2 regions of the Lysinibacillus sp. FSL K6-0057 genome follow, and region 2 is predicted to be linked to the other one. Evidence: riboswitches for the same ligand, from Rfam matches in the RefSeq annotation. Region 2 holds a riboswitch; the other holds the start of a gene.
What was found. A riboswitch is a leader RNA that binds a small molecule or an ion and turns the genes downstream of it on or off. The one in region 2 is predicted to bind thiamine pyrophosphate.

Region 1 (5,811 bases), 590 kb from region 2:
AATGGTTTTGATGAGCTACTTGTCACTACAGCCGCCTTATTTTTATGTGGTGTTCTCTTTGTTGGCATTTTATTTATTAAAAAAAATCCTGCCTACCAAAAATAAATTGGTTAGCAGGATTTTTCATTATATCCTATTCTTCGTCTAATGACGTTAGGATAATTGGTTTATCCTTTGTCACAATGACTGAATGTTCGATTTGAGCTACAAGTGATTTATCAGGTGTCACGAATGTCCAGCCATCACCAGCTTCTACAATATGCTCTGCTTTTGCTGAGATAAATGGCTCAACCGCAAGCACCATACCTTCTTTCATGATGGTAGAATCCCATGCATCATAATAGTTTAAAATATGATTTGGCTCATCATGTAAAGATTTACCTAAGCCATGACCTGTTAAATTCATAATAACAGTTAAGTCATTAGCATTCGCCTCACGTTCAACTGCTTTACCAATTTGATTTAATTTAGATCCAGCCTTTACCTTTGTCATTGCTCGATCAAAGGCACTTTTGGCAACACGGCATAGCTTTTCTTTGTCTTCATAGCCTTCACCAACAACAAATGAAATACCTGTGTCAGCAAAGTAGCCGTTTAAGGAGCCAGAAACATCAATATTCACAATATCTCCTTCTTGAATAACACGCTTTCCTGGAATACCATGCGCCACTTCTTCATTGACACTAATACATGTATACCCAGGGAAATCATATTCTCCCTTCGGTCCAGAAATAGCGCCTGCCTCCGCAAACATGCGGCCAGCAATTTCGTCTAGTTCAAGTGTTGTAACACCTGGTTTTGTTGCAGCTTTCATCGCTTCGCGAATTTCAGCACAAATGCGTCCTATTTTTTTAAAAGCTTCAATCTCTTCTTGTGTTTTTACAATCATGTATAACGTCCCTTTCATCTAATATCTATTCTTTAATATAACATAACTTTTTATGCGTATAACGATAAACGCTTTAAATATTGTATGCTTTCCTACTTTGCAAAGTGCTAAAAGAGCTATTCACAACAAAAAAGTCCCCCCACTCATGTGAAGGGACTTGCATTAAGCTTTTCTTTGCATTAATTGTGGAGCGGCTGTGAATAAAAGAACACCAACGATAGCCGTTAATATAGTTGCTGGTAGCATATATGTACCGTTATAGATGATGGAATAGATCCAAGCATTTTGATCGCCAGCATATTCTGCAAAAAATACAGCACCAGCAATTGTATGTGCCGCGTATCGTAAGAAGCCTGCGAAAACGGTACCTATTATAATATAAAGTGCCATTTTTGTTTTGTTCATATGTTTAGCAGCGTCCAACACTGGTCCACGTACAACTGCCGCTAATCCTACAACTGTAAAAGCAACACCATAATCTAGTAATCCTTGTAGCCAGTGCACGATATAGGAACCAAACATTGTTTGCATAACACCCACAAGTAGTCCCGTTGTTAGCCCAGCTACTAGGCCCCAACGAAACGCGATTAACATAATAGGTACCATGACAAGACTAACTGAGCCGCCTTGTGCCCATACTTTAAAGGATACCTGATCAAGTACTAGCCCAATTGCTGCAAATATCGCAATCTCCACTAGCATTAACAGTCTTTTTTTGTCCATACATATTCTCTCCTTTGTTCCGATGTAGGATACAAGAGCAGGAATAGAAATGCGCTGATATGTCTCTTTCTGACACCATTTTCCCCCAAGAATGAAAAAACGATGCCAGGACAGAGCCTCACATCGTACAAGTGTCGGTTTCTATCCACATCCCTACGCAAGCGTTAACTTACAGGTTCGAAGAGTCAAGGCATTACGTGCCCAGTCTCAGCTGACATCATCAGCTCCCCTTGTGGTCGTTACATCTGAATTTATTTGAACATTTTCATTGTACGCAAAGGCTAGGAGGATTACAACCTCTTCCATACATTATTTTTTTGAAACTTTGCTATTATTCATGCGTAAATATTAAAAAAGGAGGTACAACTATGGAGAATCAAAAAATTTTAGCTGCCTTTAGTTATCTTAGTATTTTCTTCGCCCCTTTCATCGTTCCATTAATTGTGTACATTGTGACAAAAGATAGTGATGTAAAAAAACATTCGATTCGTGCACTTGTCTCTCATTTAATTCCTTTTGTTTTTGGCATCCTGTTCTTTATTGTCTTTGTTTTTTCCACATTTAGTTTAGATCCAACCTCCAGTAATAATACAGTGATGATTATTTGGTTTGCTTCATTCGCCATCTATGCCCTCGTCTCACTTGGTATTGTGATCTGGAATATTATTCAGGCTGTTCGCGTTATCCGTTAATGTTTTATTTTTAAGAGAAACAGGTAGTAGTAATTGTAAAAGGAGCTGTTTTTGGATGAAAGTATCAAACGTTGTGAAAACCGCCGTAAAGTTAGCACCGATTGTTATTCCTATCGTCAGAAAAGTAATGGCTGCAAAAAAGGGAACAACGCCTACAGCCACACCTCGAAAAAAATAAAACGAAGGCGTATTCCTTTTTTTCGGAAATACGCCTTCGTTTTATTTCACTTCAAAATGTGTTTGACTATGTCCATTCAATGTTTTTTCTACATGTAAAACTGCTGGCATCGCAGATTTCAATTCAGGTACATGAGAAATAACGCCAATCATACGACCAGAATCCTGTAAATCAATTAATGTATCAATTGCCTTATTTAGTGATTCCTCATCGAGTGAACCAAAGCCCTCATCAATAAACATCGTTTCAATATGGATATTACCTTGGAAGCTTTGAATCACATCTGCCATTCCCAAAGCAAGACTTAGCGAAGCATTAAATTTTTCGCCTCCTGATAATGTTTTAACATCTCGTAATTGATCCGTATAGGCATCATAAACATCAAGACCAAGTCCACTTTGCTTTGCATGCTTTTCCAATCTATCTGAGCGTCTGAGCTCAAATTGACCGTTTGATAAATGATACAGCCGTATATTGGCAGCTTCTGTAATTTGATCTAAATAATTAATTTGTATATAACGCTCAAAGGATAGCTTTTTCGCGTTTTGTCCATTTAATAATCCATAGAGTTCCTTTACTCGCCCTGCTTCCTGTTCAAGTAAATGAAGCTCTCTCGCTATTTCTTCCACCCTTTCACTAAAGCCTTGGCATGCTTGTATAAAGCCATTCATCTGTTGCAAACGTTTAAATGCTTCCTCATAGGAAATTCGCTGCTGTTCTACTCTTGCTTCCATCGCCTCTAAATCTTGCTTCTCTTTTCCTTGAAGGTATGTAGCCCCTTCGGTAATCTGAATTTGCAACGTGTGTACTTGTAAAGCATAGTCGCTACATGCTTTTCGAAGTGCATCCAATTGTATGGTACTCCGTTTAGCAGTTGCATAAGCCTCATAGCTTTCGAAACCTATTTCTTGCATATCTGCTGAAAATTGCTGAAGCTTTTCATTCATTTTAAGCTGTAATTCCTCAAAGGACTGTTTGGCAATTTCTACAGTTAGTGTTGCATTGCTAGCTGCTTCCTTTGCTGCATGCAAATTTTCTTGACTCACTTGCCAACTTTTTTGAAGCTCTTCTTTCTGTTTACTAACTTCATTAAGTTGTTGCTTTAATTGCTGTAAAGTTGGTAAATTAGCGGGCATCTGCTTAAGTTGTTCGTCTACAACCGCTTGTAATTTTGTCCATTCTTTTATCTGCTCTGCTAAATATTGCTCTAGCTTCATATGCTTATTTCGTAGCTGCTCTATTCGGTCATGCTGATGCTTTATTTTTAATCGCACATCAGCTAATTGATGTTGAATAATTTTTAATGCAGCAAGCTCTTGTTCCACTTCATGTAAAGTAGCGGTGATCTGTGGTTGGTCTTCTTGTTTAATATGCTGAGCCTCGAGTTGTCGCCATGTATCTTGAAGAAGTTGCTGCGCTGATGCTAAAAATGCCTCTTTCTCCAAATACTTACGCTCGTCTGATGATGCCTTCGCTCTTAATGCTTCCACTTGAGCAAGCTCAATAACTTCCAGTTGCTCATTGTGTGCTTTCTGATGTGTCATACTACCACAAACAGGACAGGGCTCTCCTTCCTTCAGTTGTTCTGCTAAAATACTAGCTTGACTCGCCAGCCATCGTTGCTGCAAAAGTTGAAGAGCCTCTTTACTTTCTTGATAGAGACTTTCTGAAGCAACTACATCCTGCTTAGCTAAATCTACGGCATGTTTATATTTATCCGCTTGCTTGATTAAAGCAACCTGTTCCCGTAGTTTCGGTAATTGTTCTAAATAGCTTTCATAGGGTTCAACCTGTTTTTCATAGCCTTCTAATGATTGAGAAAAATGCTGTAATTGCTCTTGTTCATTTTCCAAAAGTTTGACGTTATCATTTACTGCTCGTTTTGCATTTTCAGCATATTGCTCCGCTATTTGCAGCTGCTGTATATTGTTTTCATAGGCTTCAAATTTCGGTAAAAGCGCTAGCATCTGCATTTCCTGCTGTAAGATTTGCTGTCGTTCAGATTCTTTAGCCTGCTCTATCTCATATTTTTCTTGCGCTTCTTGCAACTTTTCTTGTGACTGCTGTTGCTTAACCTTTGCTTGTTGAAATGCTATCTCTTTAACATTCAGTTCAGCACGTAAATCCTTGCATTGTTGTTCGAGCAGCACAAGTCGCTCTGCTTGTTCTGCTAAAGCAATCTCCTTCTCCTTTGCTTGGTATAAATCCTGCTGTTGTAAAAGCATTTGTAGCCGTTGCTGTCGATTAGCTTGTTCATCAAATTGCTCATTTAGCGTTTTTGCTAAGCGATAATATTCCTGCTCTTTTTGATGAAGGCTATACGCTTCTTCATAGTATGACTGTTCATCTTCTCCACATTTCTTATAGTAGTTAAGCTCCTCATCAAGTGCCTCTGTCAGTTGATGTAAATTTTCGGTATTATCAGCAATCAATGTAAATAAAGCGGAAGAACGTTGTGGTAAGGCGCCCACAATTTGACCAAGTAAATGTTCTTTTAATTGTTTGGCACGCTCAAGATCACTTTCTGCTTCTTTACGCTTGGCATCAAGCTTTTTCGCCATGACACCGAAACGATCTGTTTTAAAGATTTTCCGTAAAATTACTTCTTTATTTGTTGAATCAGAGGTTAATAGTTTTCTAAATTCACCTTGAGGTAGCATGACAATTTGGCTAAATTGATCTTTTGTGAGACCTATGATTTCCTGCACTTTCTTATCGACTTCAAGCGTTTGCTGTTTCTCTACAATGCTATAATCTAGCTTTCCGTCTTTTACTTCTGCTAGCTCTATTTTCTTTCCAGTAACCGTTTTATTTTTTTCTTTAATATGACCTGGCTGTCGTACTATTTGATAGACTTTTCCATGCATTTCAAAGACGAGTTCTACAGCTGTATAAACTTCATCATGTGCAAAGCCGCTTCTTAGTAAAGCTGTATCCTGCCGGTCCTCCCCACTACCTGATCCGTAAAGAGCATAGCAAATAGCATCGAAAATGGTTGTTTTACCAGCACCAGTTTTTCCAGAAATGGCAAACAATCGATGCTCCCCTAGCTCTTGAAAATCAATTACTTCCGTGTCTTTATATGGACCAAACGCTGTAATTGTTAACTTTAAAGGCTTCATTTTACAGTCTCTCGCTCCTCATCTAATAACTCCTGTAACATCTCTGTGAATAGGCGTTCCGTATCTTCATCAGGCTGAATGCCAATAATATTGGTGAAGAATGAACGGAATAAATCAATATCTTCTAGTTTTTCAGCTTCTACTACTTGTAGTTCACGTGGCATATCTTGTCTTAGTACCTTCCGCTCCACATGCATAGCGTGCGGA
Region 2 (5,811 bases):
AGTCCTAAAACAAAACCAAAGCTTGAAAAGGTGGAGCATTATGAAAGCTTCTCTGATTTTGATGAATTGATCGGGCGAGCAGTGAAAAATCGCGAGGTCTATATTTTCCCTAAGAAAGAAGAACAGCAACAAGATAAATTTGCAGATCTATTATAAGGTTTTAAAAGCCGTCTCAAAGCCCATTTTGAGACGGCTTTTTTGCGTGATTAACGGTATTCCAATAGAGGTACAATTTACCTCTAAATTTTTTGTATTAAAAATCTAATATCGCACATTCTATATTCACAAGGAGGTGAGAGACATGACTTCAAACAACAACCGCAGTTCAAACAAGCTTGCAGTACCTGGTGTACAACAAGCACTTGATCAAATGAAATACGAAATTGCACAAGAATTTGGTGTTCAATTAGGAGCTGAAGCTTCAGCTCGTGCCAACGGTTCCGTTGGTGGTGAAATCACTAAACGTCTTGTACAAATGGCAGAATCTCAATTAAAAGGTATGCCAAACAACCAATAAATGCTGATTAAGCATTTATAAACTTAAAACCAGTGACCGTAAAAGGCACTGGTTTTAGTTTGTTTATTGATCATTTATTTATACGACATAAAGACTTAAACGTAGATACTGTATGTTCAATATCTTCGCTTTGACAGATAGCTGAAATCACAGCAATACCATCAGCACCAGCTTGAAATACAGCATGTGCATTTGTACAATTAATTCCTCCGATTGCTACAATCGGTAATTCAGGATGAAGATAATGAGCCTGCTGTAAAAAAGATGTGCCACAAGGTGGTTGTGCATCACTTTTAGAAGATGTTGCAAAGATTGGACCAATCCCTACATAATCAGCTTGATGGTTAATAGCCGTTTGCAATTCGTCCTGTGAATGGACAGAAACACCAAGAATCATGTTCCCAATTCTTTTACGTGCTACTCCAACAGGTAAATCATCTTGTCCGATATGAACACCATCAGCACCGAGTCGCATCGCTAGCTCGACATCGTCATTAACGATAAAGGGTACACTATACTGATGACATCGTTTTTGACATTGGCGTGCAAACTGTTCATAGGCTAATCCAGTTAACGCATGAGGACCTTTTTCGCGAAATTGAAACATTGTAATGCCTGCTTGTAATGCCTTTTCTAGGATATAGATCGATTGTTCATGATGAGGAACATTGCTCGTACCCATAATAAAATAAAGCTGCAAATCCTCACGTTTCATGAATAATCACCTCACAGGCTTCCTTATGCTGTTGATAAGCAAAATGATTTGTGGGTCCATGACCATTTCCAATCGATAAATCATACATAATTGCTAATTGGATAAACTTTTTAGCTTCAATAATGGCTTCTTCCATAGCAAATCCTCGTCCAAGAAAAGCAGTAAGTGCTGCTGAAAATGTACAGCCAGTACCGTGCGTATTTTTTGTTTGGATTCGAGGAGATTGCATCGAAAAAGATCGTCCATTTTTGAAAAATACATAATCAATGGCATATAGTAGATCTGTTAAATGTCCACCTTTGATGATGACACATTGTACACCAAGTTGTAACAAGCTTTGAGCTACTTCTTTCATATCTTCAAAATGATGAATAGATCTCCCTGTAAGTGTCTCTGCTTCGGGTATATTGGGCGTAACAACCGTAGCAAGTGGTAGTAAAGTTGAGCATAGTGCATCGATAGCTTCTTGCTGCAATAGGCTTTCTCCACCTTTTGCAATCATCACAGGATCAACAATCAGTGGAATGTTTAGCTCACTGATCATACTTGCGATTGTTTTGATAATAGCTGAGGAATAAAGCATTCCTGTTTTAATCGCAGTTATTGAAAAATCTTCTACTAAGGCCTCGAATTGTTTTTTTATAAAGGAAACGTCAATTGGGTAAACGCCTGTTACACCCAATGTATTTTGTGCAGTTAATGCTGTAATGACAGAAGTGCCAAACACTTTTAATTCCTGAAATGTTTTTAAATCAGCCTGTATACCAGCACCGCCTCCGCTATCTGAGCCAGCAATCGTCGTTACAATATGCATGAAGCTTCACCATCCTTTGACAAACGATGTATAGCATTAAGTAAGGCGATTTGAAAATCACCGATATCTGCAGTAAATGCTGATGCTAGTACACCTGCTTTTTTATAGTAAGTAAGTGTTTCTGTTAATTGCTGGTAAGGGTTAGGTCCAACACGATAGGCAGCACCACAAATTGCGCTTAGTAAACAACCTGTACCCGTTACTTCCGTCATTTGTGGATGACCGCCAGCAATCCATTGGCTATGCTTACCATCAGTTATAAAATCACGTTCCCCCGTTACAATAACTATGCATTGATAGCGTTGAGCCAATAATGTGGCTTCTGCTTCCATAGCGATGGAGCCATGACCACTATCGACCCCCTTTTGTTGCCAATCTACACCAGCTATTGCAGCAAGCTCGCCAAGATTACAGCGAATCACAGCAAATTGTATGTTCTCAAGTAAATGTTTGACAGTTTCCTTACGATAAGTTGTGGCTCCAACTCCAACAGGATCTAAAATAACAGGAATACCAAGTGCATTCGCTTTTTTACCTGCTAATAGCATGGCGCTTTTTGTACGATCATTAAGCGTTCCAATATTAATTAATAGTGCTTGAGCAATCGCTACCATTTCCTCTACCTCTTGGCTGTCATCAGCCATTACCGGTGAGGCACCTATTGCTAATAAACCATTTGCTTGAAAATTTGCCACTACATAATTGGTGATGCAATGGACGAGTGGTTGCTGTTGACGAATTGTTTGAAATATCATTGTAGTCCTCCTCTGTGGATGGACGTAAGCATGCAAAAAAGGCTCTTTTTGTGTAAAAATGCACGAAAAAGAGCCTTTCATCTGTAAAAAACGATGTCTATTGCTCCCTACGTCAGTATTAACTAACAGGTTCAAAGGGTCAGGTTTTACCTTCTCAACTCTTGCGAGTCCCCCTGCAATCTTGTATTTAGTTGACCAAAATGTACCATACTTTTCATATGTATTCAATAACTAGTTTTCCTATAAACAAAACGTGACTGATGCCATATAGCAAAGTATGATAGTTGTCATGACTTTAACGAAATTGAGTGTAAACCATTGAAAATAATGAAAAAGGAGTTTTATAATGTGTCATAGCAAAAGGGGGCATTTGCCATGAAAAGACAAGATTTAGTTGCACCAGAATGGTATAACATAGCAGAGGAAATTGAAAAATATGCGCAGGATGCAACAAAAAATGCTTTAATCATTTATGAAGAAAATCAAGACGTCCAATTTATTACATATGCACATTTATTGGAAAAAGCGAATCAAGCAGCACATGTTTTCACCAAGCAAGGCTTAAAGAAAGGTGATGTCATTTTAGTGATGGTACCACGTTCAGTGGAAGCCTATATTGTGTATATTGCTGCATTGAAAGCGGGTTTAACCATTATTCCAAGCTCAGAAATGTTAAGAACAAAAGATATTGAATATCGTATTCACCATGCCAATGCTAAAGCGGTTATTGCATTTGAACCTTATATTGAACAATTTGATGAAGTGGGGAATTTACAAGGCATATTGCAATTTGTCATAGGGCATGCACACGAACCTTGGCAGAACATACTTGAAAAAATGCATAATCAACCTACAACCTACATAAACCCTATCCCGACTAAAAGCACTGACAATGCATTTTTAGCCTATACAAGCGGAACAACAGGAAATCCGAAAGCAGCGGTGCATACTCATAGTTGGGGCTATGCACATTTACGAACAACAGCACCACATTGGCTGGGTGTACATGAAAATGATATTGTTTGGGCAACTGCAGCACCAGGATGGCAAAAATGGATTTGGAGTCCGTTTCTTGCTACTTTGGGTAGTGGTGCTACCGCATTTGTCTACAAAGGTAAATTTGAAGCAGCTACTTATTTAGCATTGCTTGAAAAATTCAAAATCAATGTACTATGCTGTACACCAACAGAATATCGTTTTATGGCAGCGCTTGAAAATTTACATGAATATGATTTAAGTGCAATTCGCCAAGCTGTATCAGCTGGTGAGCCTTTAAATAGTGAGGTCATTAAAGTTTTCTTGGAAACATTCAAATTACAAGTACGAGATGGCTACGGGCAAACGGAAAATACATTATTGGTGGGGACAATGGTGGGGATGGAGGCGCGAGTTGGCTCTATGGGGAAACCTACTCCTGGCAACACCGTTGAGATTATTAATGATTTGGGCAAACCCGTTACTGTGGGAGAAGTGGGCGATATTGCTGTGCATCGTGAAACACCAGCCCTCTTTAAAAAATATTTAAATGATCCTGAACGTACAAATTTACAATTTCGTGGGGATTGGTATATTACAGGAGATCGTGCCTATAAAGATGAAGATGGCTATTTTTGGTTTGATGGCCGGGGCGACGATGTCATTATTTCCTCAGGCTATACGATTGGACCATTTGAAGTAGAGGATGCCCTAATGAAGCATCCGACTGTGAAAGAGGCTGCGGTGGTTGCGAGTCCTGATAAAGTCCGTGGAAATATTGTCAAGGCATTTATTGTTCTTCGCAACGATGAAAAAGGTGATGAAGCACTTATTCAAACACTTCAAAGTCATGTGAAATCACTGACTGCTCCATACAAATATCCACGTGCTATTGAATTTGTAGAGGAGCTACCGAAAACATCTTCAGGGAAAATTAGACGTGTCGAATTACGACAACAAGAAATCAAACAACTTCAATCATGATCATTTCCTAGGAAATAATGTCGAAAATCAAAGTTCATGCAAAGGTATGGACTTTGATTTTTTTAATTTTTTTAGGTAAGGTAGGATAAGGAAATAAATAGCATAAAGCTTTTTGCATAGTATTATTGCAAAAAAAATGAAACAAATGTGTAATTCATACGTATTACGTGTTAAGGAGGCGGAAAGACATGAATGTAAAAAGGTGGGTTGCTTTAGTAGTTGCAGGTGTTCTTTTACTATTTTCATTAGGAATTAACACCATTTTTGCGCTCTTTAAAGCAGATTTCCTAAGTAATTTTGATAGTTTAATGGCAGGTAATAATTTAGATGTATATGAAAATGTCATTGAAGGGGAAAATTTTGATAAGCGAATTGCTTATTTAAAGGTAGATGGAGCGATTCAAGATATTGGCTCAAGTACATTGTGGCAACCAGTTGCCTATGATCATCAATTTTTCTTAGAACAATTGGATAATATTTTATATGATGAGTCCATACAGGGTGTTGTTTTAAGCGTCAATTCACCTGGTGGTGGTGTGAAGGAATCAGCAGAAATCTATAAAAAGCTTCTGAAAATTAAAGAAGAACGACAAATTCCAATTTATGTATCAATGGATTCTATGGCAGCTTCAGGTGGTTATTATATTTCGGCACCTGCAGATAAAATATTTGCCCATCGTGATACAATAACAGGTTCTATTGGTGTCATCATGCAATCCATTAACTATCAAGAGCTGGCTGAAAAAGTTGGTGTTAAATTTGAGACGTTTAAATCGGGGGAGCATAAAGATATGCTAAGCCCAATGCGTGAAGTGACAGCAGAGGAACGTGCAATGATGCAAGATATGATTAATGAAACGTACGAAGAATTTGTAGACATTGTAGAACAGGGACGTAATATGTCTGAAGCAGAAGTGAAGAAGGTTGCAGATGGTCGTATTCTTGGTGGTACAAAAGCGCTTGAAGCAGGATTAATTGATGAAATTGGTGATGAAGAAGCGGTCATTGCAGCTCTTCGTGAAGATTATGGACTTGAAGATGCGGCTTTATT

Region 1: linked by a shared signal. The riboswitch ahead of thiT (energy-coupled thiamine transporter ThiT) and the one ahead of thiM (hydroxyethylthiazole kinase) in region 2 are both predicted to bind thiamine pyrophosphate.

The regions. Positions count from the first base shown of each region.
Region 1 is NZ_CP152047.1:4,332,493-4,338,303, forward strand. It holds gene MHB40_RS21700 (hypothetical protein) at 1-105, shown strand, start outside; gene map (type I methionyl aminopeptidase) at 134-889, opposite strand; gene thiT (energy-coupled thiamine transporter ThiT) at 1,052-1,612, opposite strand; TPP riboswitch at 1,746-1,853, opposite strand; gene MHB40_RS21715 (DUF4870 domain-containing protein) at 1,981-2,304, shown strand; gene MHB40_RS21720 (hypothetical protein) at 2,360-2,482, shown strand; gene MHB40_RS21725 (SMC family ATPase) at 2,524-5,604, opposite strand; gene MHB40_RS21730 (exonuclease SbcCD subunit D) at 5,601-5,811, opposite strand, start outside.
Region 2 is NZ_CP152047.1:3,742,971-3,748,781, reverse strand. It holds gene thiI (tRNA uracil 4-sulfurtransferase ThiI) at 1-156, shown strand, start outside; gene MHB40_RS18585 (alpha/beta-type small acid-soluble spore protein) at 302-517, shown strand; gene thiE (thiamine phosphate synthase) at 588-1,232, opposite strand; gene thiD (bifunctional hydroxymethylpyrimidine kinase/phosphomethylpyrimidine kinase) at 1,222-2,046, opposite strand; gene thiM (hydroxyethylthiazole kinase) at 2,034-2,801, opposite strand; TPP riboswitch at 2,889-2,986, opposite strand; gene MHB40_RS18565 (acyl--CoA ligase) at 3,177-4,760, shown strand; gene sppA (signal peptide peptidase SppA) at 4,949-5,811, shown strand, end outside.